Linked DNA regions of Adhaeribacter arboris. The protein of the gene in region 1 interacts with the protein of each later gene in a pairwise test. Links are inferred from orthologs where the notes say so. Each region holds a gene or a part of one and is shown on either strand. Other genes may lie near its edges. The genes, in order: AHMF7605_RS07490 and topA.

The links.
Region 2: the proteins of AHMF7605_RS07490 (region 1) and topA interact in binary tests that used the Escherichia coli proteins (3 or more experiments, as listed by UniProt). The link is inferred for Adhaeribacter arboris from one-to-one orthologs.

What each region holds. Positions count from the first base shown.
Region 1 is NZ_PYFT01000001.1:1,806,416-1,821,758, forward strand. Bases 9,978-12,774 are described here. They hold AHMF7605_RS07490 (IMPACT family protein), read left to right. Parts: upstream 9,978-10,968; coding sequence 10,969-11,580; downstream 11,581-12,774. Other genes in these bases: AHMF7605_RS07485 (LIC_10190 family membrane protein), read right to left, coding at 9,978-10,904; corA (magnesium/cobalt transporter CorA), read left to right, coding at 11,663-12,774. Outside these bases: AHMF7605_RS07440 (beta-L-arabinofuranosidase domain-containing protein), read right to left, coding at 1-665; AHMF7605_RS07445 (hypothetical protein), read right to left, coding at 709-2,355; AHMF7605_RS07450 (GNAT family N-acetyltransferase), read right to left, coding at 2,386-3,324; AHMF7605_RS07455 (phytanoyl-CoA dioxygenase family protein), read left to right, coding at 3,513-4,328; AHMF7605_RS07460 (glycosyltransferase family 2 protein), read right to left, coding at 4,325-5,287; AHMF7605_RS07465 (MATE family efflux transporter), read right to left, coding at 5,284-6,525; AHMF7605_RS07470 (GNAT family N-acetyltransferase), read right to left, coding at 6,548-7,525; AHMF7605_RS07475 (sugar 3,4-ketoisomerase), read right to left, coding at 7,528-7,956; AHMF7605_RS07480 (DegT/DnrJ/EryC1/StrS family aminotransferase), read left to right, coding at 8,102-9,214; more of AHMF7605_RS07485, read right to left, coding at 9,243-9,977; more of corA, read left to right, coding at 12,775-12,796; AHMF7605_RS07500 (hypothetical protein), read right to left, coding at 12,797-15,343.
Region 2 is NZ_PYFT01000001.1:1,169,698-1,185,269, reverse strand. Bases 4,388-7,413 are described here. They hold topA (type I DNA topoisomerase), read left to right. Parts: upstream 4,388-4,691; coding sequence 4,692-7,136; downstream 7,137-7,413. Other genes in these bases: AHMF7605_RS04965 (SIR2 family NAD-dependent protein deacylase), read left to right, coding at 7,251-7,413; AHMF7605_RS04975 (SixA phosphatase family protein), read right to left, coding at 4,388-4,524. In the rest of the region: AHMF7605_RS04985 (HAMP domain-containing protein), read right to left, coding at 1-2,592; AHMF7605_RS04980 (ParA family protein), read right to left, coding at 3,170-3,919; more of AHMF7605_RS04975, read right to left, coding at 4,033-4,387; more of AHMF7605_RS04965, read left to right, coding at 7,414-7,958; AHMF7605_RS04960 (o-succinylbenzoate synthase), read right to left, coding at 8,144-9,223; ergothioneine biosynthesis protein EgtB, read left to right, coding at 9,448-10,725; egtD (L-histidine N(alpha)-methyltransferase), read left to right, coding at 10,689-11,723; AHMF7605_RS04945 (pyridoxal phosphate-dependent aminotransferase), read left to right, coding at 11,738-12,844; AHMF7605_RS04940 (MATE family efflux transporter), read left to right, coding at 12,929-14,275; AHMF7605_RS04935 (DUF922 domain-containing protein), read left to right, coding at 14,324-14,917; AHMF7605_RS04930 (FAD-dependent oxidoreductase), read right to left, coding at 15,063-15,572. UniProt on the Escherichia coli protein: Releases the supercoiling and torsional tension of DNA, which is introduced during the DNA replication and transcription, by transiently cleaving and rejoining one strand of the DNA duplex.

The DNA.
Region 1 (15,343 bases):
AACCAATACACTACCATTAGATTATCGCCGCCGCGGTAACGCGCCCAAAAAGTCCAATGGTCGAGCGGGTTCTTCGGTAATTGTTTTAACTGGTATTTAAAATAATTGGTCATTACGGTAATTACCCGTTTGTCGCCGGTGGCGGAATAGTACTGCTTTAATATTTTGAGCATTACCATCTTCGGCCACCAATCCCGGCTGTTATCCCGTTGCAAACCCGGCTCCGGACCGTAATCTTTTTTAGGGCCAAAATAACCATCGGCATCCTGGCTGTTTAAAGTCCATTCCACCCAAGGTTTAGTTTTAGAGATTAATTCTTTGTCGTCCAGAATATAAGCCAAGGGTAACAAACCGTCTATCCAATAAGGTCCCCGCTCCCACTGGTCACCCTCCCCGCCTAACCAACCGTTCCGCTGGTTCATCACCAAGGGATACAATTTATCTAAGTGGCCCGTTGCCCCATTTTTCTGCCGTACGAGCATTTCTTTTAACCAGCCCTTCGGTTTGATGGCGCCTAATGGTAGTTCCAGGTATGGGTTTGGTCGCAGAGGCGCTTTGCAATTTACATAAAGGCTTTTCTTATCTGAGCCGGGAGTTTGAGCAACAGATGAATGATGATTACTAGCCCAAATCAGAAGAAAAATTAAAAGTACGAACTTGTTCATTTTATAAATACGTTTGTAAGTAAATCACTTACTGATTAAGGCTTTAAATAACTTTTTCAACCTGGTAAAAGTTTAGATTATTGGGCAATGAAGCGCCTTTTACCGGTTTAATCAGGGTAAACTTAAAAGTTGTTTGATAAAAATAATTAAAGTACCTCACCAGAAATATAGTCATTTGCGGGTTACTCACCCAAACCACTTTTTCTCTTCGACTCAGGATTTCTAAAGCACCGGCTAAGTTAGTCTTACCCGCTAAAGATTGCAAATATCCGGGATAATGCGGGTCTAGCGTTTGCCAACCCGTGAGAAATAAAAGGCGGTTTTTACGAGCAAAATAATTCTTAAACGGTGATAGCGCCCGTAATTCGTTTTCTAAACCGGCCGTTACAATTACATAATGCGGAAAATTATTTTGAATTGCGGCTATTACTGCTTCTGATTGTTTTTGGCGTTGCTGTTGCCAATTTGCCCGATGGTTTATTCTATAGATTGGAAGGACAAGCAGCAGTAAACCACAAAATTTAAATAATAAGGGCCATTTGATAGATTTACTAAAAGGTAAAGGAAAAGTCAGGTGCATTAACAGCAGCAAACTAATGGCGGGAGTTAAAACCCGGGGCGGTGTTTTCAGGAGTATTCCGGTAGCAAAAAGTAAACTCCAGAAATAAAAATGATAACTAAATAAACGAAATAGGTTGTTTGTGGCTTTAGATCGAATAAGCCAAACAATATGGGCGGCTAGTAAAATTATAATTAAAAACTGGCTCCTGATTAACTCCGGCAGAAACTGTTGAAATTTAAATACCAGAACTTCTTTTTGAAAATATTTCCCATCCGGCCGTTGTTGCTGCAAAAAATTCTGAATGTTCTTATCGGCTAAAAACCAATTGCTAAGGCCCGTATATAAAAGCTTTTCGTTGGGTTTTGAGGGTAAAGGGCAACACCAATTATAATCTAAAATTTGCGATTTCTGAACATCTAAGTGTCGGTAATTTGTTTGCGCAGGGGTACTTTTAATTTTTAACCAGGCGCTGAAAAAAACTCCCGCCAATAAAAAAGGCAGGAGTAAATAAGCGGTTCTTTTAAAACTTACGCGGTAAAATTGCTTATTCAATAATAAAAATGGTAAAGTTAAGCCTATGCCGAAAACCGCAAAACTTGGCCGGAGGCAAAGTGCCAAAAAAAATAAACTGCCATAAGCTAGTAGTCTTTTTTTAATTCCCGAATGGTGTAGCCGCAAATCTAACCAAGCATTCAAGCTGGCAACTCCGGCTAAAAGAATAGCTAAACGCGAGTAATTAAACCAAAATACGTGTTCGTACCAATTAGCCAGATAAAATAAAAGAATGATTCCATAAATAACTCGCGGCTCTACCATTGGCTTTAACACCTGATACATAAACCGGAAAGCCAGGATAGTTATTATAAAAAGCAAACTGTACAAACTGAAACCATACCAAGGGACACCGGGTAAATTCTGGTATAATTTAGAAATCAGAACACTAATTCCGTGCAGATAAAGGGTTAAATCGGAGATTGGTTCCCCACCCGAAAAGCCACTGATTAATAAAGTAAGGATTATATCGTCGTTGGTTTCGTAAAAACAACCGGTTAACCAAAATGTTCCGCCGAAAAGTACACTGGTAAGCGCTAGCAAGGAAAAAAAACCAGTAAATAGAAAATTCTTCAACAGAATTGGTTTATACAATGACAATATATTTTACAAAGTTAATTGGTACGTGTCCTGCACCACGGTTCGCGTTCCGTAGCTTATTTTATTCCGGAGTAAGTTGTGGCTTAAGCCATAAGGTTTTCTTTCGTCGTGTGACGTTCCGAAACTTAGGTATTTCTTTTGGTTTTTATACTGTTGAATTACGGAGTGAACCAGCAAATCCAGCGCGTGTAATTGCCGGCCTTTCAAGGAGGTAGCGATGTATTGCAGATTTACTACTTGCCGATGGTCAAATAAAATAAGTCCCCCCACTAATTCTTCCCCTAAATGGGCGGCCCATAAGGTAATGTGTTCCGGAAAAAGTTTTGTAAGTAATTGTATTTCAGAAACCGTGTGCGTGGGAGAATCGATACCAGCCGTAAGGTAAATATTTTCTACTAATTGCATAAATTCTTTCACCTTATCCGAAATAGCTACGGTAATTTGATTTTTTTGGGCTTCTTTTAAACAGCGCTGCCGCAACTTAGAATAATGAGATGGGCCCGTTACATCAAGCACCGAAATATTTGCCCGTTGGGTAAGTTGAGCCCCGAATTGATACAAAGCAAATAAATCTTCCTGAGCAGGTTGGGGTAAATAAATATACGGTTGTGGTTTGTAAACGAAGCTATGAAAGTGCTGGATTTTTAAATAATCGACTAATTTTTCAAAAAGTCGCAGCATGAGCAAAGTGTCTACTTTTCTGGAAACCAGGATGCCACCAAAACTTAAGCCCAGATGGGAGGCAACTACTCCATCCTTTTCGTGCAAAGGTAGTAAAGCCACTAATTGATCGTTCAAGTAAAATAGCAGGGAATGATCTGTAAAACGTTCGCCGTGATATTCAATAAAATTACGGTTAAAAAAGAAGGTTCCGTTTAAAGCCTGTTCGTTAAAATTATCCCAAACTGATTTTAAACTACTCTGGTAACGTTCTATTTGTATCATTAAGCGTAACAAATTGCTGGCACAAATTATATTTATTTTACTTCTTTGGCTTTGAGTTTAACAATGTTGCCCATAGCAGAAATTTATTCCATCTGGTAATTATAATTATTTAAAAGAAAACTTCCGTTTACTGTAAAACAAACTTATTATTCTACATTCTTTATTTTAGAGTCAAATTTTAGATCAAAATGAAATATCAGATTAATAATAAAGATTTTCAGATAGAGGTAAAAGGAGAACGCGCCTTCGGTAAAGATGCCGTTCTGTTTTTACAAGATGATAACTTAATTGCTCAAACTTCCTGGCAAAAAGAAGGTTTTACTTTATTTCCCTTTTTGAACCCAACTGATTTTGACTTTTTGAATGCGGGTCTTAAACAGTATTTGCGGGAGTTAATCCGTACGTTCGGCGTAAATATACCTTCTACCTTTAACATGGAGAAATACCATGAGGCCGTAGCTGATAATCAGGAATTGCATATTGCTATTATAAACGAAGCCAAACAAGTTGACTATAAAGATTTTCCTGTACCCATTCTAACCATAATAGAACGGATAGAAGAGGAAGTAAAAATGCCACTAACGGTTTTAAACCCGAATACCCAGGAATATCATTTTAGTTACCGGATAGTGCGGCCAAGAAAATCCGATTTTAATGCCTTGCACCGCGATGCCTGGCATCCGGAACTGAAAAATTGTTTGAATTTGTATTTGCCCGTGGCCGGCAGCAACGAATTAACTTCTTTATGTTTGATTCCGGGCAGCCATTATTGGTCCGAAAATACCGTAGAGCGCACTTTAAGTGGCGCGATTATGAATGGCAGCCAATATACGGTGCCGGGGCTTACTGCCACCAGCAATGAATTAAAATTAATCCGGCCCAACCCGGTTAAAAACCAGGCTTTACTCTTCACGCCTTATTTAATTCACGGGGGAGCGGCTAATTTATCCGAAGATACTACCCGAATATCGGTAGAAATTCGTTTTTGGCGACGCGTTTCTTAAACTTTGCCGTGCACCAAGCGGTAATAAAGCCGGTGAATAAACGACAAATTTACCCGGTAATGCACCAGTAGATACAAAAGACGACTCTTAAGGGAAACTGCTTTTATTTTATCTAAGATAGCAAATAGAGCTTCGGCTTCTGTATAATTCCGGGTAAAAAACGCCTGCTTCATTTCCCATTCTACCCGCCGAATGAGCGCCATCTTTTCCCGTTCGTTGCGGTTTAGTTGTAAGGCCTTGTAACAAACTTTAATGGTAGATAATAATTGCTTATCTCCTATTTTGTACCAACCCGAGGAAAGGGAATGCGGATGTAAACGGCGTTTGGTAAGTATTTTATCCTGAAAAAAGAATTTGTATTCCCGGGCAGCGCGTACAATAAAGTCAAAATCTTCGTAAGCCAGCGTTTCGTCGTAACCTTGCAGGCGATCAAAAACCACTTTACGGAACATCAGGGTGGGCGTACAAATAAAATACCGCTCCAATGCAGCGGCATACACATCGCCGCTGGCCACCAAAGAAATTACCTGACCAGCCGCATTCCGGCGGTAAAAGTTACGGATGGGCCTGGAATCTTCGTCCATTAATTCGGCATCGCTAAAAATGACGCCGTAATCCGGACCCAAACTTTCGAAGCATTTTACCTGGTCGGCTACCCGGTTGGCCAACATTACATCATCGGTGGCAAAATCAATCAGGTACTCGCCGGTAGCGTGCGCTTGCGCGCGGTTAAAAGCCGTGCAATTACCTACATTCTGGCTTATCTGAATAAATTTAATTTGCGGGAATCGGCGGCAATACTCTAAAATAAACGATACGCTTTTATCCGTACTGGCATCATCGGCAATAATAATTTCCAGGTTCGGGTAAGTTTGGGCCACTACCGAGTTTAAAGCTTCTTCTAAAAATTGCTCGTGGTTATAACAAAGACAAATTACGGATACTACCGGATACGTCATGCCAGTAACAGTTTACGAAAATAAACAAGGTTGAGCAGCAGGAAAATGAGATAATGCGCACAATGCGCCATGGGATTGCCCTGAATACCGTATAAATGAGTAAAAAAATAAAAAAAGCCCAGGTAAAAAAACGCACTAATTGCTTCGAATAGCAGCGTTATTTTAAATTTAGCTTGCGCTACCAGAATATTCGCGAGCAGCCAGGATATTAATTTGCAAAAATCACCGGTAAGTTGGAAAGGCAAGAACGCTTCGGCGGCTTTAAATTGAGCGCTCAATAACCACGTAAATAAATAATCGCGGGTAAAATATACCAAGCACAAGCCAGCGGCTACCACCGGAGCTAATAACTTTAAGGCTTGCCGCACGAACAATTTTAGTTCTGGTTCTTGTTGGAGCAAGGCCGCGACTTTCGGGTAAAAGGCAAATGCGAGTACGGCCGTATACACCGCCGTATAACTATCCGAAATACGCACCACACCTTGCCATAATCCGGTTTGCTGAATCGTAAAATGTTGAATGGAATAATCCCGGATATAATATTCTAAACCTTTGGAAAAGAGCATAACAGTGCCGGCCATTAAAATAAACTTACTTAATTGTTGCCAGGCTGCCTTGGATATACGTGGTTGAAAAAGTGGAATTTTAGGCAGACCTTTTAAGCTAAATGGCACCGTTATTAAGCCAATACAACCTAAAAGCAGCAGATAACCATTTAAGAAATAAGGCAAAGGTATTTTACCGGTCGCCAAAGCCACGTAGCCCAACACACCCAAGGCCGCCAAGGTATTAACTACTAACAACCAACCATTTTTTTGCCGGGCCAGCAACACGGCGTTTAAAAAACTCTGCAACACCAATAAAAAAACACCAATTAAAAATAAAATTAGCCACGTAGCTCCAGAAGGAAAATAAGGTAAAAAAAAGGAACGGGCACTTACCAGCAACAGGGTTATGGCAAAGAAAACGGTAAGAGTTAGATAAAAGCCGGAGCGGAAATAAGTGCGAAAAGTTAAGGATTGTGTATCATTCCCCGCTAGGTATTTAATTAATCCCCGGCTTATGCCGTCGTTCGGAACTAAAGTAAAAAAAGTAACTAAATTCTGAAAATGAGCTAATTGCACTATTCCCGCCGGGCCAAAATAAAGAGCCACCATTTTATTTAAAAAGAAACTGCTTGCCAGCCGCGATGCTACCGATATTACGCCAAAAACAGAATTTTTAAAAAATGAAAACATCTAATGATTAGCAAGTGGACTTTTACCTGGGCAAATTAAATTTATTGAGCCAGCCCTTTAAGGAGTAAAGCAATTTTAAAGGTAGCGAAAAGTTATAGTTTTCCAGCAAACCGTATCCTTCGCACTGAGCCCCGAAGGATTTGTAAAAAAGAGCTATACCCGAATGAGCACTGCCTTCAAAATCTAAAATTACCTTTGAGCCGGCAAATTGCTGGCAAACCTGATCGAGTAAAAAAGTACTGGCCCCGCATTTTTTTCCCACCTCCGAAGCAGCCGGCAGCAAATAAGTCAGTCGGTTTTGGTGCCGGATAAAAAAAGCACCCGCCACTATTTGCCCGGAGGGTAAAGTAACCGTAAACGTGAGTCCACAGCCTCTGACTGTTGCCGCCTCAATCAACTTTGGGATTATTTTTTTTAATATTAATTGGTGTTTTTTATTTAAGCGGGGAAATACGTTTGCTTGATATAATTCGAAAACTTGCGGCCAAAGTTTGTTACCAGTTTGTACTTGTAACTGCGTAGCGGCGGCCTTCTGCAAATCACGGATACGGTTTAAACGGAAAGCTGCTTTTAAAGTGTTGTAACCGGAAGCTAAAGGTAAAATCAGGTTAATTCTTTCTTTTAAAGGAAGTAAATACTTTAAATTTTGGTAATTGCCAGAGTTAAAACTATACTGCTCCGTGGCTGTGCTCGATTTAAAAACCGCAGGCAATAACTCTTGCCATGGTTTTGCTGAAGAAAAAGAATGGTCGCGGGTAAATAAGCCCAACTGCTGCGTGAGTAATGGTTGCGTAATAACCGGAATTCCGGCTATTTTTCGTTTCACTATTGGGATAACTGCCGTGTATTGTTCATTTTCTTCTTTTACCCAACCTTCCCAAGCCGGAGCAACCGCATCCAGGTACCACGATAAAGCATAGACCAATCCGGCTGGGTCGCTCTGAACACAAGCATCCCAGTAACCTTTGTTAATGCGGGAAGAGGAAAGCCGCTTCCACATACTTAAGAATTAGCTAATTGACGCAACTGCTTAAATTCGAAGTAGTTGTAAATGTAATCTTGCTCCGCATAATCCGTAGACGATAAAGCCAGCAAAATGCTACCGGCCGTATACTGGAGCTTAATCCAGCAAAGAGCCGGCACGTACAGCGCCTGAAAAGGAGAATCCAGTATATAATTCTTTATTTGATTTGTTTCAGTCTCGATGGTAATACTACCTTGTACAGCTATTAATATTTTACGATCCAGACGGTGCGCGTGATTCCCTTTCAGCAGATTATCGGGCACTCCAAACGACCAGAATACCCGCTGAATGGTAAATGGTAATTTTGCCGCTTGTTGCGTCGAAACAATAAAACCACGTTGGTTATTACCCGTAAAATCAGCCGCAAATAAAATCGGTTCCGGTCCATAAATTAGTTGTTCCAACATGTATTAAAGCAACTGTTCTAAAAAGAAAATTTAAAAATTGATTCATCTTCCGGCCAAAGATACTAGTAATACTACATATCGGTTTTACCCAACAATAAGTTTTAATTTTTTACCAGATTTGGTCTTAGTTTTAACTGTACTTTTGATGATGCACGTACCTTTTTTATCCTTTACTTACCAGAACACACAAATCCGATCGGCTATTCAAGAGAAAAGCCTGCGTTTTTTGGATTCTGAAAAGTACGTTTTAGGTCCGGAAGTTACTGCTTTTGAAAAGAATTACGCTGCTTTCAATCAAACGCAATACTGCATTGGCGTTGGCAATGGCTTAGATGCCTTAATCATTTGCTTGGAAACAGCGGGCATAAAACCAGGGGAGGAAGTAATTGTACCAGCCAACACTTACATTGCCAGTTGGTTAGCCGTATCGCAGGTGGGTGCCGTGCCGGTGCCCATAGAGCCCGAAGAAACCACCTATAACCTCGATCCAACTAAAATAGAAGCGGCTCTTACTCCTAAAACCAAGGCTATTATGCCCGTGCATCTATACGGCCAACCTTGTAACATGACAGCCCTTCAGGCCATCGCCGATAAGCACAGCTTGTTTATAATCGAGGATAATGCGCAGGCGCACGGAGCTCGTTGGGCAGGGCAACTAACCGGCAGTTTCGGACATATTAATGCCACTAGTTTTTATCCCACTAAAAATTTAGGCGCCCTAGGCGATGGTGGGGCTATAACTACCAACCACCCGGATTTTAACTACCAGGCTCGTTTGCGGCGGAATTACGGATCCGAAATTAAAAATTATAACGCATTAATTGGCCGAAATTCCCGGCTCGATGAATTGCAAGCCGCTTATTTAAACGTAAAATTACCTTATGTACCAACTTGGAATGCTGCTCGCCGGCAAATAGCAGCCTATTATTTTAGTTATTTAAACCAGGTAACCAAAATTACATTACCGGCTGTATTATCCGCAGCCGAGCCGGTTTACCATTTATTTGTAATCCGGACGAACCACCGTGACGCCTTGCAGCAATATTTACGAACGCACCAGATTGAGACCGCTATTCATTACCCTTTGCCCCCGCACCTGCAAGCTGCTTACCAACATTTAGGGTACCGTAAAGGAGCCTTCCCGATTACCGAAAAACTAGCTCAAACCTGTTTAAGTTTACCTATTTGGCCGGGCATGACCGAGGAAACAGTCCAATATGTTTGCGGTAAGATCAAAGATTTTTTTACCAAGAGATGAAGAAATAACCTATATAGAATTCTACTGCTTAATTTTTAGAAATCCGAAAGCCATCTTCTAACTTTTCGCCTCGCCTTTCCAAACCTGGATGAGGTTCGGGAACTGTGCAAGGCAAGAGATTGTAACACCTGCCTATACCAAGAGCAACCCGGATTTTTATCTTTCCTATTTGCCTTATTTCTGTTATTGGCGTTGGATAACCAGCCGGCCATATAAAGGAAAAAGCTTGCCGGTAAACTTGTTTGTAAATCCCATTTAACGCGTAAATGCCCAACAATAAACCCATAAATAAACCCAACTTGAATGAAATGCGACCGCGGACAAGCAGTATTGTTCCTATTAACAAAGTAGGCACTAAGTAACCAAAACCAAATCTGGGAGCCGGAGCAAAAAAAAACCAAGCCAAGCTGGCAATAAGGGCGCTTAGCCACACGGTGCTTAAAACAAGATCCAATTTAAATTTTATGTTCCGGATAACTCGCCATATTATAAATGGAAGCAGAATTACTAGAATAAGCATAAATATTTGAACAGGCTTATCCTGATTTACCCACCATACCGGAATCCAATTGATAAAGGGTTTATTTACATAAAAACTCCAATTTACGGTAGGTACCCGAGAATAAGCAGCTACTCCTTCTTGGTAGCTGCTTAACCAAGGTTGCGGCACTACCCAATCAAAATTAAAAAGATTTAGGGCCGGCAAAGGATAAAGAATGTGGCCGGTTAAAATTACATTCCGGGTACAATAAGGTACTAAAACAAATAAGCCTTGTAGAACAATAATTTGGATGAAGCGAGAGTTTACTTGCTTTCTGATCAATAGCAACCAAGCTAGCCCTGCAGCACCGCTAAAAATTGCCGAAAGTTTAAAACTTATTACTACCGGCAACAAAAAGAACATAAACGCTACTTGCCAACTTAACTTACGGCTTCGGTCAGCCGTTAATAGTACGCCAAATAAAAAGAAGAAAAAGAACATCACCCCGGTATCTGGAGTAGGCGAAGAAATCCAATTGCGAAAAAAAACCATGCCCCAGAACAGGGAGCCAAAATAATAAATCGAAAACACGGGCCGGTATTTGAAACTACGAAACCCTTCGCGTAAAGCGTAAGAACAATATAACAGAAATATAAAACTGCTCCAGGTCTGATTAAGTATTTTAGTGGTAATGAAAGAAAAGTTAAAAAAGCTCATCAATAAATGGGCATGGGAATTTAAAGCCAAGGGACCGTACAAATTTCCTAGTCCGGGTACAATCCGGCAGGTATTCAGCCATTTAATGGTTTGGGCATGATAAAGGCCCGTATCTGGGTTCGTGGCGGGTTGGGCCGCATGAATTAAAATCAGAATAGAAAAAGTAAACAGGATAACATAGTAAAGTACCTTATAACCGTTTATTTTTTTACGGGAAGCAAAAAACGAACGTAAATCCTTTTTCCAGTGCCAAAGTAAGAACAAACTGCCGGCTAAGATTATAAGCTGCATAATAAAAGAAACGGGCAACCATACATGCAAAACCCCTATAATTATGGAAAGAACCCCACTACCGGCTACTAAAATAATTTCTAAGGGTACTTGGGTTTTACACTCGAGGTAGCCTGTTTTAGATAAAAGATTTAACCACAGCCAACCGTAAGTAAAAGATAGAAATGCGATATAAATCCAGACAAGCAAGGTAGAAAGCATAAGTAAAAATGGAAATAAAAACCTCTTTACCCAAATGGCACATGGGTTTAAGAATTAAAACTTTATGAGTCAATACCTTACCATAGCGGCTCCCAGTACGGGCATTTATAAAGAAAAAGGCAGTAAGTTTCTGGCCTACGCGTACCCGGTAATTACCGAAGCCGAAATCAAAGAAATTATGGCTGGTTTACGAAAAGAATATTACGATGCCCGCCATTATTGTTATGCCTACCGCTTAGGCCCGAGCGGCAACCTATACCGGGCCAACGACGACGGGGAACCAAACCATTCGGCCGGCGATCCTATTTTGGGGCAGCTGAAATCGGCGAACCTCACGGATATTTTACTCGTGGTAATCCGGTATTTCGGGGGATTTAAATTAGGCGTAAGTGGTTTGATTCAGGCTTACAAAACGGCCGCCCAAGAAGCCCTAGCTGCCGCCACTATTGTTCAGAAAGCAGAACAAGCGCAATTAACCCTGCATTTTACTTACGAGCAATTAAACGAGGTGATGCGTTTGACCAAGGAACCAGGATTAGTAATCAGGCAGCAAGAGTTCCACCAGACTTGTTTGCTGGTAATTCAGTTTCCGAAAATTCAGGAACCAATTATACGGGCCAGGTTATCTAAAATAAAAGAAGTTCGACTAACAGATTCATTGCCGGTTCCTCCTTAATTACGTAATAAGTCGGAAAGCTTAAGTTCTGCATTTCATAAAAATTTTTTAATTAAATAAACTCTTTTGCCGAAGCTTAAATATGAAAGTTTTTCCCCGTCTTAAAAAGTTTAAAGCTCTTCAAGAAAATACTTTTGCTAAAAAAGTAGGCCAGCGCCCGGGTTACCTGTACGTACCGGAAAATGCGCATGGCCCCCGTATGTTTTTACTTTCGTTTAACGAAGAAGTATTCGAGCAGAAAGAATATTCTGATTACAACGAGTTACTGCAATACTTCCGGGCAAATCCCCAGCTGCAGCACTGGATTGATATTAGGGGCTACCGCGATATAACTTTATTAGAAAAAATATTAGCTGATTTTCAGATTCATCCTCTACAGATGGAAGACGTGATTAGCGATTACCAGCGGCCCAAAATGGACACGGAAGGAAAGAATTTGTTCTTTATTTCTCGGATGATTACGTTTTTGCCCGATCATTGCCTCGACGATGACCAAATTTCTATCTTCGTGGGCGCTAATTATATTATCACGTTTCAGAGTGATTACGAAGATTGCCTGGACGTACTGCGCACCCGTATTAAGGCGGGGCGCGGTGTAGTACGTAAAAGCCCGGTCCATTACATTGCCTACGCCATTATGGATGTTACCATTGATAATTATTTTCCGGTACTGGCCCAGGTAGGTGATTACCTCGAAGAATTAGAAGATACCTTGTTTGGGCAACCAAACAAAAAACTGTTAAACGAAATCCTCAACATGAAGCGGGAAATGTTAAAGGTGCGGCGCATTGCCTGGTCGGAGCGCGATAAATTAAATGAAATCCTGCGCAGCGACAATAACACCATTCCGGACGATATTAAAATTTACTTTAAAGATGTGTACGATCATATTGTGCAGGTCCTGGATATTGTAGATAATTACCGCGAATTAATGGGCAACTTAACCGAATTATACCTATCCAATGTAAGCAATCGCATGAACGAAATCATGAAGGTACTTACCATTATTTCCAGCATTTTTATTCCGCTAAGTTTTGTCGCCGGGGTGTACGGCATGAATTTTTCGCGCGAAAATCCGGATGGTACAATCAATTACCTGAACATGCCCGAATTATATCATCCGTATGGTTACATAATCTTGCTGGCTATTATGTTGCTGATTTTGCTGGGCCAGTTGTATTTCTTTTATCGAAAAGGCTGGTTGCGTTCGTTTTAATTAAGGGCGCGTTCTAAAAGTAAGTTCTTGCAACAAATTATCGGCTGCTTTATACAATTGGTATTGCTGGAGAATGGGATTATATTCTAGGTGTACGGGTAGGTTGTTGGTAAAAGGCCGGTCGCCAATCAGTTTTATGTTAATGTCGTACAAATAAGTTTTTTGGGGACCTCTTTCCGTTATTACGTACACTCTATTAGCCGGATCGAAGTAGAAATATTGAATCAGTTTGGGAGCAGAGGTAACATACGTTTTTTCCATTACCAATTTCTGATTCGCATCGTACAAATTTACCCGGCCTAAATCCTGGCGGGCAATCAAAAAAGATGGACCGCTATTTTCCGGAATTAACTCGAAAGTAGTTCGACGGGAAGGCCGGGCAAAAGCCATTCTTTTCTCCATTTGGCCGGCTAAATTAAAGGTTATGAGTTCGCCGGCTTGCGAAAGTACTATTATTTTAGAATCGCGTAAACTGGCACTAGGCTGCGCGATGAGCGACGAAGTAAATGAACCTTTCAGATTTATCGGGAACCCAGGATAATTTAAACCATTACCATCTAGCGCGTACACGTATCCGTTTTCCAGTACCAACACAATTACTTCGCGGCCTTTAACTTTTAAATAAGCGGGCGCTAGAGCCAACTTTGCAGGCATTTCTTTTGGTTCCCAACCCGGTAATAAGTTGCCTTGCCGATCGTAAATGTATACGTTACCACGAGTATCATTTACCAGAAAATTGTAATTATTGGGCTCCTCCCGTTCTATAACCGTCAGGTTTTGAATAAAGGTAGAATCGCTTAAATTAAAAGGAAAATTTTCAACGTCTTTCCCGGCCTGGTTGAGGCAATAAATGTGGTTACGGGTAGAAAAAACGTATTTGGGCTGCGGCTCGGATTCTAAAGTAAGGGGGTAAACTACACTGGTAAGTTTACTATCTAGGGAATCGGACCACGCTATTTTTCCTTCGGTAGTAACCTGGTGCAGCACGAAGGCCGAATCCTGCATGAATAAACCATTTGTATTATTTAGCCGGCGGTTTAACAAATCGGGACCGGTAATAAGAGGTGCGGCAAAAGCAATTTCCTGCTCCAGCCTAAACTTTTCTTCTATTTCATCGGTCGAACTGGCTTTTACTTTGTGTTGGAGTAAAATCCGGGTGACAAATTGTTCGTTTTGCCGGGAAAACTGCCAGCTCACTTGGCCAAATTTCCGGATTAAAGATTCGTAACGTAGCAAGCTTACTTTTTTATCTTCCGGCAAGTATTGATTGAGGAGGTTCCAGGTATTCTGGGTATTTAAAATAATACTCAGATTACTCTGGAGTAAAGTTTGTTGAAGAAAATTTTGTTGCTGGTCTTTATTCGCCCAGGTTTTCTTGTCCCGGATATTTTGCACGTACCCGCGCAAGGTTTCTTCGCTGGCCGCAAAAAGTAAAAAGCTATCTACCTGCGCCGCAAAACACCTCGGAAACCCCCTAAAACCTTGTCCAAAAAGCTGCATTGGTAACTCCGGCACTCCTATTTCTTGAATGCGGTAACGGCCAGCCCGCTCTGGGGCAAAGCGTACATCAGCCGCTGCATTTAAATTCTGCAAAACCCGTTGCGCTTGCTCGGGTTTAGGCGTAAATGCCAGCACAACTTTTTCGGGCGGAATATTTTCAGTAGGCATCGCCAAATAACACAAAGCTAGTTCTTGTTGCAAGGTTTGTCGCAAAGAATCCAGCCAAGGCGTTAATGCCGGGAAAGGCAATGTTCCTGCTTGACTTTTACTTTTGTTTAAATTAGAAAATTGTTGGCTACCGAATAAAAGTAAGATGGCTGTTCTATCTGGAACTAAGCCGCTAAGGCGCGAGGTTTGCGGCTGTTGGGGATTTAGTTGTTGATACAAAGAACCCGTTAAAATTTCCGGTTTAGAAAAACCATTTAAGGAAAATTTCTGATCATCCAGCTGTAAAGCCAGTAAACTAGTCCGGCATAAACTTACCAAATAATCTACATCCGGGTGAATCTCTGGTTTTAAAAAAAGGGAGATAAAAGGGGCCAGGTGCCGGTAGTTTATAAAGATACTAGCGTACACCCCACGTTCTTTCAGGAAATTTATTTTATCAAATTCATAAACCGGAGACTCCAGTTTTGCCCGGTTTATTTTGCGGATAACTTGTTGGAGCAGGCCGGTATTTGAACTAAAAACGATATTGTTGCGGTAAGTAAAAAAAGTGAAAGCATCTTTATTTTGCACATTTTGCACGCGGGTGAGCACGTAACCTTGGTAATCTTGTTCTTCGGTTTTAAACAGATTACTTTTTGCAACGTTTTCAATAAAATTCCGGATGTACCGGTGTTCTGCTACCGAGCTAACGGGTAAGTAAACCACAAAATCGAAATCGTTTTTACTGGTTACGTGAATGGACGTTACTATTTTCTTCTGCCGGAGAAAATCCCGAAGAGTTAACCGCCGCGCCGAGGCACTATCTAAAAAATGAATATCTTCTTGCAGGTTGGTAAAATAAGGCAGCCTCGATAGATTTACCCAAATATCCGTTTGTTT
Region 2 (15,572 bases), 640 kb from region 1 along the record:
TTTCTGAGTTAAGTCCCCTTTTGCCACGGCCGTCGCTACGTTTGCAATATCCCGTACCTGGCTCGTCAGGTTAGAACCCATCGAGTTTACATTATCGGTCAAAGCTTTCCAGACCCCGGCTACATTCGGCACATTAGCTTGGCCACCGAGTTTTCCTTCGGTACCTACTTCTAGTGCTACGCGGGTAACCTCACCGGCAAAAATGTTCAAGGAATCCACCATTTGGTTGATGTTCTCTTTCAGTTGCAAGAGTTCTCCTTTTACATCTACCGTAATTTTCTGACTTAAATCGCCCCGGGCAACGGAAGTAGCAACATTGGCAATATCCCGTACCTGACTGGTCAGGTTGCTGGCCATAGAATTTACGTTATCTGTCAGGGCTTTCCAAACCCCAGCTACGTTTGGTACTGTTGCTTGCCCACCTAATTTTCCTTCCGTACCTACTTCACGGGCAACGCGGGTTACTTCATCTCCGAAAATGTTCAGGGAATCCACCATTTGATTGATGTTTTCTTTTAATTCGAGAAGCTCGCCCTTAACGTTTACCGTAATTTTTTGGGTTAAGTCACCTTTAGCAACAGCGGTAGCAACGTTGGCAATATCCCGCACCTGACTGGTCAGGTTGCTGGCCATGGAGTTTACGTTATCCGTTAAGGCTTTCCAGGTTCCACCTACATTCGGCACGGCTGCCTGGCCGCCGAGTTTTCCTTCGGTACCTACTTCAAGTGCCACGCGGGTAACCTCACCGGCAAAAATGTTCAAGGAATCCACCATCTGGTTGATGTTCTCTTTCAGTTGCAAGAGTTCTCCTTTTACATCTACCGTGATTTTTTGAGTTAAATCGCCTTTCGCAACGGCAGTCGCTACGTTAGCAATGTCGCGCACCTGTGAAGTCAGGTTACTCGCCATGGAATTTACGTTATCCGTCAACGCCTTCCAAACCCCGGCTACATTAGGTACATTAGCTTGGCCCCCTAATTTTCCTTCGGTACCTACTTCTAGTGCTACGCGGGTAACTTCCCCGGCAAAAATATTCAAGGAATCCACCATTTGGTTCAGAATATTTTTGAGTTCGAGGATTTCTCCTTTCACGTTCACCGTCATTTTCTGGCTTAAGTCCCCTTTCGCCACAGCGGTAGCTACGTTAGCAATATCCCGCACCTGACTGGTCAGGTTGCTGGCCATGGAGTTTACGTTATCGGTAAGGGCTTTCCAGGTACCACCAACATTCGGCACCGCTGCTTGCCCGCCTAATTTTCCTTCGGTACCAACTTCCAGAGCTACGCGGGTAACCTCACCGGCAAAAATATTCAGAGAATCTACCATCTGGTTGATATTCTCTTTTAGTTGCAAAAGCTCTCCTTTAACATCCACCGTAATCTTTTGCGTCAGGTCACCTTTCGCAACGGAGGTAGCGACGTTGGCAATGTCGCGCATCTGGCTAGTCAGGTTGCTAGCCATTAAATTCACATTGTCGGTTAACTCTTTCCAGATACCCGCCACGCGGGGTACATTGGCTTGGCCGCCCAGTTTTCCTTCCGTTCCTACTTCGCGGGCTACGCGGGTTACTTCATCTCCAAAAATGTTCAAAGAGTCTACCATTTGGTTGATGTTCTCTTTGAGTTCGAGTAATTCGCCTTTCACGTTTACCGTAATTTTTTGAGTTAAATCACCCTTAGCTACGGCAGTAGCTACGTTGGCAATATCCCGCACTTGGCTAGTTAAATTACTCGCCATGGTATTTACATTGTCGGTTAGTTCTTTCCAGGTGCCACCAACATTCGGTACTCTAGCTTGGCCGCCGAGTTTTCCTTCGGTACCTACTTCACGGGCTACGCGGGTTACTTCATCTCCAAAAATGTTCAGAGAATCCACCATTTGGTTGATGTTTTCTTTTAGCTGAAGCAACTCTCCTTTTACATCAACCGTAATTTTCTGGGTTAAATCGCCTTTAGCTACGGCAGTAGCTACGTTGGCAATATCGCGTACCTGGCTCGTTAAGTTACTGGCCATAGTATTGACGTTATCGGTTAAATCTTTCCATACTCCGGCTACGTTGGGTACAGAAGCTTGACCACCCAATTTACCTTCAGAGCCTACTTCCAGGGCCACACGGGTTACTTCACCGGCAAAAAGATTTAGGTTATCAATGGTGCGGTTTATGGTTTCGGCCATTACTTTAAAATCGCCGGAAACCGGAATCTGGAACGTTTCGTCAAGATTCCCTTTCGAAATATTCTTTAATACCTTACCAACCTCTAATACCGGCACAGCAATAGAATCTACCAGACCATTAATATTATTGATCATGTCTTTCCAGAAGCCGGAAGCGCTTTCAGCAGAAGCTCGTGCTTTTAAGTTTCCTTCTACTCCGGCTACCTTAGAAATACGCGATACCTCCCCGCCTACACCACCAATCATTTCCACCATGGAATTATAAGCTTCCGCTATTTCCGCAAAAATATCATCGTCTTGTTTCGTAAGTCGAACGGAAACGTCTCCTTTTTTAAAAGCATCCAGAGCGTATAAAACCCGGTTAAGCTGTTCGTTCAGATACTGTTGCTCGCGTGAATCAGAACCATCTCCGGCCATAGAAGACTTACGGGCAGAATTACCCCCAACTGAAGTTTGAATTGATTTTAGAACTCTCCCGTTTTTAGGTAAGGCAGAAGTTTCTGTCGAGTCTACTGCTGTATGAGCAACTTCTTCTTTAAGTAAAGTTGGATTAGTAGCTTGGTTAACTGCCGGTTTAGCTACAGATGACTCTTCAGATACTTCAGACGTCTTGCTTTTTTCCGGTGGAGCAATCAATTTATCTTTATTCAACTTCATGTTTTTTCCTAAAGCCATATTATTTGTAAATAAAAAAGTACTGATTCTGATAATACCTATCCCAATAAACTACCCAGAAAAGGGAGCTTCCAATCAGGAATCTAAAGATATAAAATATTTAAATTAAACCGGCACATGTAAATTCCGGTATGGTGAGTATTACCATTTTTTATAGAGGAAAACGATGCTACCGAAATGGGTAAAACCAGCAATTATTCCGTAAAATTACTCAAAATTCAAGAATTTACCTTCCCTATTGCGAACTATTAAAGAGCGTGGGTAAAATGTAGAAATCTAAATTTTGGTATTTGCCAGGGTAATTGGCTAATTTAAAAATTTACATTTCCAAAAATTCTTTCGCGACAGCTAGATAATCCTGGGCCCCATTAGAAGCTGGATCATAATCCAAAATACTTTTCCCGAAAGAAGGTGCCTCGGCTAATTTCACGTTTAAACGGACTTTGGAACGGAATATTTTTTCGTCCACGCTTTCTTGCAGGAAAGCTTCTACTTCGGAGCTAAGTTTCCGGCGTTTATCATACATAACTATTACAATACCTTTAACTTTAAGCCTTGAATTTAAAGTTGTTTTTACTTGTTTTACAGTAACTAATATCTGATTAAGGCCTTGTAAAGTTAATACTTCCATTTGCAGTGGAATAAGTACTTGTTGCGAAGCGGTTAAAGCATTTAAAGTTAAAACCGATAGTGAGGGCGGACAATCAATTAAAACAAAGTCAAAACCTTTTACATCGGCCAGAATATTTTTTAAAAAGCTTTCTCTTTTCTCTTGAGTGACTAACGAAATTTCAATATCCACCAACTCGTGTGAGCCGGGCGCAACAAAGAAATTATCGTCTTTAGCAACCAGAATTTCTTTCAACTTTTTATTACCAGTAAAAACATCGGCCAAAGTAAATTGAGGTTCGGTTATGTCAAGCGAATACGATAGGTTGCTTTGCGGATCCAGGTCTACGAGTAACACTTTTTTTCCAAGTTTGCTTAATGCCCGACCTAGGTTAATGGTAGTGGTTGTTTTACCGGTTCCGCCTTTCTGGTTGATTATTGATACGATTGTAGTTGCCATAGTTTAGGTAAACCCTTGCTGCAATATAAGGTATTAGCTTAATTGATACTGTATTATAGGTATAATGCTTTTTATTTAACTTGTTAATCCTTGCGACTGAATTTTGCTATTTTTTAAGAAGCAACGATATTAGTTTCGTAACCTGAAGTTTTAGTATACTCCAGTTGGTTCCATTCTTCCATTTCGAACCATAAATGATGAACACTGCCAGTGGGTACATTTCCCCGATTAGTATTACATAAAGTAGCTATTAACATAGATACTCCAGGATTATGCCCCACTAATAATACGTTAGAGTGGTTTTTATCTATTTTAGTTAAATAATGTAAAAGCTTTGTTTTTGTACTATCATATAATTCTCGGATAGAAAGTATATCACGCTGATAATAATTAATTTTATTAGCTATAATGGAAGCAGTACTTAAGGTCCTGCGAGCACTACTGCATACAATTAAATCTGGCTTATGGCCGGATTGTTGCAACCATTCGCCGGCTTGGCTGGCTTCTAATCTTCCTTGCTCTGTTAAATCCCGATCATAATCAGCCTGGTGGAACGTAGGGTTTTCTGCCTTGGCATGACGGCAAATAAATAAGTGGTACCGCATATTTTCTATTGAACTTGTATGGTGAGAATAGGGTTTAAAAAGTACACTTTGATATTGGATTAGAATAAAACTGCTTGAATTGATAAAAGGCAAGTTTGCAATATTTTAGAAAAAATAATCATCTTTGAGAAAAAAAGGCCAGCTGGCCCAGTAGTTAGAGCACATAAATGGTTAAAAACTTAGTTATTGTTGAGTCGCCTGCCAAGGCAAAAACTATAGAAGGTTATTTAGGGAAGGACTTTATTGTTAAATCAAGTTTTGGTCACGTACGCGATTTGCCCAAGGATAATAATGCGATTGATATTAAGAATGGCTTTAAACCCACTTACATTGTTTCGGCGGATAAGAAAGAAGTAGTAGCAGAATTAAAAAAGCTGGCCAAAGAAGCGGAAACAGTTTGGTTGGCATCGGACGATGACCGCGAAGGAGAAGCTATTTCGTGGCATTTATCGGAAGCCCTTAACTTAAACGATAAGAAAACGCGCCGGATTGTTTTCCGGGAGATTACGAAGAATGCTATCTTAAACGCTATTGAATCACCGAGGGGAATTGATATCGACCGGGTAAATGCGCAACAAGCCCGCCGGGTACTAGACCGGCTGGTTGGTTTTGAATTATCCCCGGTTCTCTGGAAAAAAATTAAAACGGGGCTATCTGCTGGTAGAGTGCAATCCGTAGCGGTTCGTCTGGTAGTAGAGCGGGAACGGGAAATCGAGCGGTTTAAAGCAGACTCTGCTTTTAAAGTAACGGCTCTTTTTACCGTGGATGGTAAAAGACTGGAAGCGGAACTGCCGACCCGTTTTAAAGCCCAGGAAGAAGCACAAGCTTTTCTGGAAAAATGCCGGGGAGCGGAATACACGATTGAAAATCTGGAGAAAAAACCTTTAAAACGTTCGCCGGCGGCCCCTTTTACCACTTCTACTTTACAACAGGAAGCAAGCCGTAAATTAGGATTCTCCGTGGCACAAACTATGACGGTAGCGCAAAAGTTGTACGAAGCCGGTAAAATTTCTTACATGCGTACCGATTCGGTAAACCTTTCAAAAGAAGCGATTGAAGGCGCAACTACCCGCATTAAAGCAGCGTTTGGGGAAGAATACGTAAAAGTACGGCAATACAAAACCAAGTCTCAGTCCGCCCAGGAGGCGCACGAAGCAATCCGGCCCACTGACTTCTTCGCCAAAGAAGTTTCCTCGGACCGCAATGAACAACGGTTGTACGAGTTAATTCGCAAGCGAGCCATTGCTTCCCAAATGGCGGATGCTGAAATCGAAAAAACTACCGCTACTATTCATATATCTACTGTTAAAGAAAAATTCGTTGCTACCGGTGAGGTTATTACTTTCGAAGGTTTTCTAAAGGTGTATATTGAATCGAAAGATGACGGTGAAACGCAGGATGATGATGTGCATGACATGCTGCCGCCTTTAACCATAGGACAGTCCTTAAGCTCGGAAAGAATTCAGGCTACGCAACGATTTTCTCGGCCGGCTCCCCGCTATACCGAAGCTAGCCTGGTTAAAAAATTAGAAGAAATGGGCATAGGCCGACCTTCTACTTACGCTCCCACAATTTCAACTATTCAGAAGCGCGGTTACGTAGAAAAAGATAACCGTGAAGGCAAAGAGCGCAAATACCAGATATTAACTTTAAAGAATGATACCATCGCCTCGGAAACTAAAACCGAACTGGTGGGAGCCGAAAAAGCAAAGCTATTCCCAACCGATATGGCCATGGTGGTAAATGATTTTTTGGTTGATTATTTTCCGAGTGTGATTGATTATTCTTTTACGGCTAAAGTAGAAGAAGAATTTGACCAAATTGCGGCCGGGACAAAAGCCTGGGATAAAATGATCGAACATTTTTACACCGGCTTCCACGAAACTATAACAAGCAGTCATAATGTAGAACGGTCTACTATCAGCGGAGCGCGGGAATTAGGCTTTCACCCGGAAACCGGTAAAAAAATTACGGCTCGTTTAGGTCGTTTCGGTCCGTTTGTGCAAATGGGCGAAGAAAACGAAGATACCAAAGAAAAACCAGTATACGCCAGTTTGCGCAAAGGTCAGTTTCTGGAGAGTATTACCTTAGAAGATGCCCTGGATTTATTTAAGCTGCCTCGCATCATCGGCACTTTTGAAGATAAAGAAATGACGGCTGCTATTGGCCGTTTTGGACCCTTTGTTCGGCATAATAATAAGTTTTATTCATTGCCTAAAACCTTGGATCCATTCACGGTAAACGCCGACGAAGCTATCGAATTAATCCAAAGCAAGCGCAAGGCAGACGCGGAGAAATGCATTAAATCATTCGAGGAAAACCCGGAGGTGCAGGTCTTAAACGGGCGCTTTGGTCCCTACATTGTGGTGGGTAAGAAAAATGTAAAAATTCCAAAAGATAAAGTTCCGGCCGAATTAACTCTGGACGAATGCTTAACCTTGGCGGAACAAACACCGGATAAACCAACCCGCGGCGGCTTTAAGAAAAAAGCAGAAGCCTCGGCAGATACTCCGGCTAAAACAACCACAGCAAAGAAAGCACCGGCTAAAAAACCAGCCGCTAAAAAAACTTCTGTGGCTAAAAAAGCAACGGCTACGGCTAAAAAGAAATAAGTTTTTAAGATATTTAGCAGCAAAAAAAGCGAAGTAATTAAATTTACTTCGCTTTTTTATTACCTTAATTTAACTTAAGAAATTAATATCAGTATTAATTTATAAAGAACAACAATGGCCGCACGTAAGAAAATAGTAGTTTTAACGGGAGCAGGTATTAGCGCCGAAAGCGGCATTGCCACTTTTCGGGATGCGAATGGTTTATGGGAAGGTTATGATGTAATGGACGTTGCCTCGCCGGAGGGTTGGCGACGAAATCCGGAACTGGTTTTGAACTTTTATAACGAGCGACGCAAAAAGGCGCACCAGGTAAAGCCAAACCTGGGTCATTTAGCTTTAGCCAAATTAGAAGAAAAGTACGAGGTAATAATCATCACGCAAAATGTAGACGATCTTCATGAACGGGCCGGTTCTACGAATGTGGTGCATTTACACGGTAAATTGTTCGAATCCAGAAGTACCGTGGATGAAAACTTAGTGTACCCAATGGATGGTTGGGAGTTAAAAATGGGCGATCTTTGCGAAAAAGGTTCTCAACTGCGGCCCAATATTGTTTGGTTCGGTGAAATGGTTCCTATGATGGAAACGGCGGTAGAAGAAGCGCAGGAAGCAGATGCTTTTATGGTAGTAGGTACGTCGTTGTTGGTTTACCCAGCGGCCGGGTTAATTGATTATGTGCCCCGCGGAGTGCCCGTGTTTGTAATTGATCCCAACTTACCCGCCGTAGCCAAACGCTCTAACTTGCATTTAATAGCCGAAAAAGCCAGTATTGGTGTTCCCCGGGCTAAAACCCAACTGGAAAAAGAATTGGAAAATAAGTAAACCTAAATAGCTGTAGAAGTTAAGTAAAATCAAACATTCCTATTATTTTAATCTAAGTAGTTTTTCGTTATTAGTTGTACGTTGCTCGACTAATAATTATTTGGTAATCATCCAGCTACTATAAATGGTAATCTAAACTAATTTCGTCGAAGTACTTACTTTACATTATAAATGATTTTTGTTTTTTAACTTAACTTTCCCCAATTAACAGTAGCATCATAATATAATTTTCCCATTTGAATCTGAAGAGGCGAGGGTATATTGTTTTCGTATAACTGACCCGTTCCCAGGCCTTGCTCTCGCTTTAGATCAAATTCGGCGGTAAATTGACTAATCGCGTTTAAGCCAATATTAGATTCTAAGGCCGAGGTGATCCACCACTCTATTCCTTGCGTTTCGGCTAGATTAATCCATTTCTGAGTAGCCGCAAAACCACCCAATAAAGTCGGTTTTAAAATAATATATGCGGGTCGAATAGCTGACAATACATTTAGTTTTTCTTTACTTTCTACTAGACCAATTAATTCTTCATCCAAAGCAATAGGAATGGGCGATTGCCTAGATAAATGGGCCGTGGCATCTGTTTGCTTCGGCTTAATGGGCTGCTCAATGGAATGAATATCATATTTAGCTAATTGTTCTAACTTTTGCAGCGCCTCGGCCGGAGAAAAAGCGCCGTTGGCATCCAGCCGAATGGTTAGATTTTGACTAGAAGCTACTTCCCGGATTTGTCGTAAAAGCTTTAATTCCGTTTCAAAATCCAATCCTCCGATTTTTAATTTTAAACAAGAATAACCTTCCTGGAGTTTTTTTTCTATCTGGTGCTGCATAAACGCCCGATCACCCATCCAGATAAGACCATTAATGGGAATACCCGCTTCAGAATTCGAAAAATAATTAAAGAATAATCTTTTTTGTCCTTGGTTTTGCCAGTCCAAAAGGGCCGTTTCTAATCCGAAAACCACAGAAGGCCAATATGTTAAATTAAAGTTTTGGATTAACTCCGATAATAGTAAATTGTCTTCCTGTAAGTGTAAATCATTAAACTGATTTACCCAACTATAAAGCCAAGTCTCGTATTCTGGTCCGTATTCCGGACTTAAACCCGGCAAGGGAGCACATTCCCCCACTCCTATTATTTCTGGCTCAAGATCACTCCAAATTTTTAAATAATACACCACATGTTGCTGCATTGCTCCCCGCGAAGTACGGGCATCAAACTTAAACAAAAGTATTTTTTTTTGCACGGCGGCATGTAAAGGCATAATTCAAAATAATTATTTTAAAAACAGGAAATATTTAGTTGCTTTAACCTTTCTACAGCTTTCTTTTTAAAGTGTTTCCATTCATTAAGTGGTTATTAGAACCTAAAATTTAAAATTATTATTTTTTAGCTTTACCGTTTCTTGTACTTCATGAACTGAAGTGATTTAAACATTTCGGGATTAAATAAGTTTTAACGAAAACAAATTGAAAGGAGATATTCAGGATGGACGTTCTGGCGGTTAATACGGAAAATTATCTACTACGCTTCGGGCAAGTTCGCGAACAAACGGAAGCTTTATGCCGACCGCTATTGCCCGAAGATACTGTTGTACAACCCATCGTGGATGTTAGTCCGCCGAAATGGCATTTGGCTCATACCAGTTGGTTTTTTGAAACTTTTCTATTACAAAAATTCGCCCCAAACTATAAGGTATTTCATCCGGATTATAATTTTTTATTTAACTCGTACTACAACTCTATTGGCAGCCGGATTTTACGCCAGACCCGGGGCACCCTTAACCGTCCGCCGCTGGCAGAAATTTATCAGTACCGGGCTTACGTAAACGAGCATATCACGGAATTACTTAACCAACTTAGCGAAAACTCTTATGCAGAATTATTGCCGTTGTTTGAGTTGGGCTTGCAACACGAACAGCAACACCAGGAACTACTTGTTACAGATATCAAATACATTCTTAGTACCAATCCCCTAGTGCCGGCTTTACTGCCCGCGGAAAAATACGTGAGCCCGGCTATTAATCTACCTAAACCAGAATACTTATCGGTAGCATCGGGTTTATATGAAATTGGTTATACCGGTACTGATTTTTGTTTCGATAACGAATTAAGTGTGCACCAGGTTTGGTTAGATGAATTTGCTTTTCGGAATCAATTAGTAACCAACCAGGAATACTTGGAATTTATGGAAGCCGGCGGTTACCAGAATTTTAAATATTGGCTGCACGAAGGTTTTGACTTGGCGCAACAGGAGCAATGGGAAGCTCCTTTATACTGGACCAAACAAGCGGATGGTTGGTATCGCTTTACCTTGCACGGTTTACAAAAAGTGAATGTAGCCGCTCCGGTTACGCACATTAGTTTTTACGAAGCCGATGCTTTTGCGAATTGGGCCGGAAAACGTTTACTAACCGAATTTGAATGGGAAGTAGCAGCTAAGCACTATTTACCTAGCCGGAAACTCGGCAACTTTTTAGAAAACGGATCTTACGACCCGCAACCTTTTTCAGGGGAGCAGCCGGCTGCTAATCAATTATTAGGCGATGTTTGGGAGTGGACGTACAGTGCTTATCAGCCTTATCCGCGGTATAATAAAGCGGAAGGAGCTCTGGGCGAGTATAATGGTAAATTTATGATTAATCAAATGGTATTACGTGGGGGCTCTTGTGCGACACCCCGCAGCCACATTCGTCCTACTTACCGTAACTTTTTTCACCCGGATAAACGGTGGCAATTTACCGGCATTCGGCTCGCGGCAAAATAAACATGAAAAACGATTTGTACCCCAACGTTGTAAATATTACTAATCTGCCGTTCGAGCAACAGCAATTTGCCCAAGATGTGGTGCAAGGATTAACTAAAAAGCAGAAAACCTTATCGTCGAAATACTTTTACGATGCTACGGGTAGCAAGCTTTTTCAAAAAATAATGGATTTGCCGGATTATTACCTTACCCGGGCCGAAACAGAAATTTTTACCTATCAGAAAGAAGAAATTATATCTGGTTTTTGCTCCGCTCAACCTTTTAATTTGGTGGATTTAGGGGCGGGCGATGCTACAAAAACCAAAATTTTGCTTCGTTCTCTCCTGCAACGGCAAACTAATTTCACCTTTGTTCCGTTAGATATTTCGTTGGATGCTTTGCAGGAGTTGCAGAGTAATTTAGCTCTAGAGTTACCGCAATTACCGGTGGTGCCTTTAGCCGGCGATTATTTTAAAGCTTTGGCGCAATTAAAACGAGAGTCAGGAATGCGGCAAGTTATATTTTTTTTAGGATCTAACATTGGTAACTTTCCTTTTGCAGAAATTAAAATTTTTCTAAAAAAACTATGTCAGTTTCTGCAAGCAGGCGATCAGTTAGTAATAGGATTTGACCTAAAAAAAGATCCCCGTTTAATCCGACAGGCCTACGATGATGCGGAAGGTATAACAGCCGCTTTTAATTTTAATCTCTTACGCAGAATTAACGAAACTTTTACCGGCAATTTCGAGCTGAATAACTTTCAGCATTTTGCCGAGTATAATCCGATAAGCGGGGAAATGAGAAGTTATTTAATTAGTACTCAGGATCAAGAAGTTACCTTGCAGGATTTAGATTTTACTTTAAACTTACAAGCCTGGGAAGCCATTCATACCGAATCTTCTTATAAATTCTCAGAAGCCGAAATTCAGGTATTAGCGGCGGAAGCAGATTTAAAAACGCAGCTCATTTTTACGGATAAGAATCACTATTTTGCCGATGTTTTATTTTCCGTCGGCTAAAATCAGTTCTTCCAATGAAAACAATAAGTATGGCTTCGGGAGCAGCCTGTTTCTCCACGGCCGAAATTGTGCGGAGAGCAGCCATTAACGCTATTCAACAAGGCTACACTTCTTACGGGCCCACCGAAGGTTTACCTGTTTTACGAGAAGCAATTGTTCAACGCTACCAGAATGTAAATAATGTTCAAGTATCACCGGATAGAATTTTAATTACTGCCGGGGTAAAACAAGCCTTATTTAATTTATTTCGGGCGGTATTGCGGCCCGGCGACGAGGTAATTGCTCCGGTCGCCAATTGGTCCGGCTTTTACGCATTAATAAGCGAAGTACCGGCAAAACTGATAATGGTCCCTACCTTACCTGTCGATAATTATACCATTCACCCAACGAAACTAGCGGCAGCAATTACCTCTAAAACCTGTTTATTTATATTATGCAACCCGGGTAATCCCAGGGGCCGAATTTACTCGGAAGCCGATATAAAAAGGATACTTTCAATCTTGAAAGAACATCCGGAAATTATTGTTTTAAGAGATGAAATTTATGATTTAGTAACTTTTACCGGCCGCGTACCTTCTTTGTTAGAATTCCACGATGAGCATGAACGGTTTGTAATCGTCAATGGTTTTTCCAAAGCGTTTGCCATGTCGGGTTGGCGGATAGGTTATCTTATAGTTCCTGAGAAGTATTATCAAACCTGTTTTAAATTTCAGGAAACCACTATCTCTGGGGTAAGCCCCTTTACGCAGGTGGCGGCAGCCGTTGCTTTGCAAAACTACCAGGAGGTACTCGAACCCATGCAAAAAATTCTGACTGAGAACCGAGCTTTTATTTGTTCTAAGTTGCGGGAAATGGGTAACATTCGATTTAACGAGCCTGAAGCAACTTATTACATTTTCGCCGATTTAAACGCTTATTTACATAAAAAAACACCAGATGGAAAATGGCTGGATAGTAGCATTGCTCTGTGCCAGTACTTACAAGAAAAATACGCTTTAGAGCTGCTAGCCGGTGATTACTTTGGAGCGCCTGGGTTTGCCCGAATTTCGTTTGCCTTAGAGCCTGCCCATTTGCACGAAGCTCTAGAACGCCTTCATACTGGCTTACGTGCGTTATCATAGTACATTTAGATTATAAATAAGCGGTAGAGCGGAACTTCTAAAATTATCGTACTTTTGCCGGCCCAATTAATTTTAATCTTCTGCATGCTGGCATCTGACTTTCAATCTCATCTTAAGCAAAATTTCCATCTGGCCTATCCGGTGGTATTAAGTCAGTTGGGGCATATTCTGGTAACAGTCTGCGATAGCATTATGGTGGGTCGCACGGGTACTTTGCCTTTGGCGGCGGCTTCGTTGGGTAATAGTGTTTTTACTTTGTTTATGGTTTGGGGTTTAGGTATATCCATGGGGATAACCCCGCTGATTGCTTCGGCCGATGGACGGAAGAACCGCCGTCGAATTTCCTTATTGCTTTTCAACGGCACTTTGGTTTGTTCTATTTTAGGAGTAATTCTTTTTATATTAGGTTACAGCTTCGCTCCTTACCTGTACTTCTTACACCAGCCCCCCGAAGTAGTTCGCCTGGCCATTCCTTATCTGCAAATTTTGTTTTGTTCGCTCATTCCCTTGATGATTTTTCAAGGATTACGTCAATTTGCCGAAGGACTCTCTTTAACGCGCCAATCCATGTATATTTCGGTACTGGCGAACATTGTAAATTTTGGTTTGAATTATTTGCTGGTTTTTGGCAATCTGGGATTTCCGCGGTTAGGTTTACAAGGAGCTGCTACCGCCACCTTAATTGCTCGGCTTATGATGCCCGTTATGATGGGGATGTACATTTGGCGGGCTCCTAGGTTTGCCGAATACCGGTATAAAATACAGCGCAAGCTTATTTCCTTCAAACACATGCGGCGGATTATTCAATTGGGTTTCCCGATTGCCTTGCAAATGATTTTTGAAATGAGCGCTTTTAGCTTTTCGGCCATTATGATTGGCTGGTTAGGCGCTAAACAGTTAGCCGCGCACCAGATTGCCATAAACGTAGCCGCCGTAACTTACATGATGGCTAGCGGAATTGCGGCGGCGGCTACTATCCGGGTAAGCAACGAATTAGGCCGGGGCAGGTACCAACAAATGCGCCAGGCCGGCTACAGTAGTATATTAATGGCTTTTATGTTTATGTCGGTAATGGCGATATTATTAATACTAGGTAAAAGCCTGATTCCCTTGTTATATGTATCGGATATTCAGGTCATTCAAATGGCCGGTGGTTTGTTAATTATCGGGGCTTTATTTCAGTTATCGGATGGCGTACAAGTGGTGGGATTAGGAGCTTTAAGAGGATTAGAAGATGTAAAAGTACCCGGCTTTATTTCGCTTTTAGCCTATTGGATTATTGGTTTGCCCACGGGTTATTTTTTGTGTTTTCACGCGGGTTTAGGCGTAAATGGCATTTGGTTAGGTTTATTAACCGGCTTAACGATTGCTGCTTGTTTGTTATTTTTACGCTTTAAAAAATTGTCGGCCAGTTTCGCACGAAGAACTTAATTTTTGAGTTATTGTAGTAACTCATCATTATTCCGGCAGTTGAATTCTATGCTTATTCAAATTTTTCTCGTGCTCTTATTCTGGATGAAGAGCGCCCCTGCAAATCAAGATTTATTCATAAATTTAATTAAAAATACTCCTAAAAAAGAAGTTAACGCGCACATTGATTGGAACAGTAATCGTAGATTAACCTGGGACGATTTTCAGAAGGAGGCGGATGTTAACGATCCTTTGCACGCTTTGGCAAGCACTAATATTGCGGTGCAAGCCACCTGCAAAAACAACCAAATGGTATACGACGTAAAATGCCAGTTTGCCGTTAACGAATCCTGGACGAAAAATAAAACTTCCGAAGAACTATTGCAGCACGAACAACTGCATTTCGATTTAACGGAAGTTTACGCGCGCTTACTCCGGCAGAAATTAAGCCAGCAAAAAAGCTTATGTACCGGCGATAAAACTAAATTCAGAGCCGTGGTAAACAAAGTCTTTGCAGATTGGCAAAAAGCGCAACAACGGTACGATAATGAATCGCGGCACGGCCTGGATGATTTAAAACAAGCATACTGGACCAAAACAGTTGCTTCGCAACTAGAATCATTGGCCGAATTTACTACGGATAATTATACTGCTTCTAACTAATCTTTCTAGTTCCATACGTATACGTTTCATCCTTTAAAAATTTAAATTTTTCTTACCAAACAAAAAGCCACTAACTTTTAATTAGTGGCTTTTTGTTTGGTAAAATGTTCGTTTTAATTGCCGGATGAAATTGAATTAAAAAACATTAATAAGGTTTGCCTAAATCCGATAAAGCCGGCCCGGTTATTACTTTTCCGTAAGGATCAAAACGGGAACCGTGGCAAGGACAATCCCAGCTTTTTTCCAGATTATTCCAGTTAACAATACAACCCAAATGCGGACACACCGCCGAGTGTTCGTGGATTACTCCGTTCAAATCGCAGTAAACAGCAATTTTGTTCACGCCCTTGCGCATAATTTTACCCGTACCTGGTTCGGCTTCTTCTAAACCACTAATTTCGCCGGGAGTTACCCAATCGGTATATTGCGCGGCTACGTTCACGTTTTCCTTGATAAATTCTAAAGCCGAAGGTCCGGATAAAGTTACCCGGCCCGGATTGTATAATTTTTCCCAAGCATTCGGGCGATCCATAATTAAGTCGGTGATCAGAATACCGGCAATGGTGCCGTGCGTCATACCGTGCCCGGAATCGCCGGTGGCAATGTATACATTCTCTTCGCCGGGGTTTTTACCAATGTAGGCTAAATAATCAAC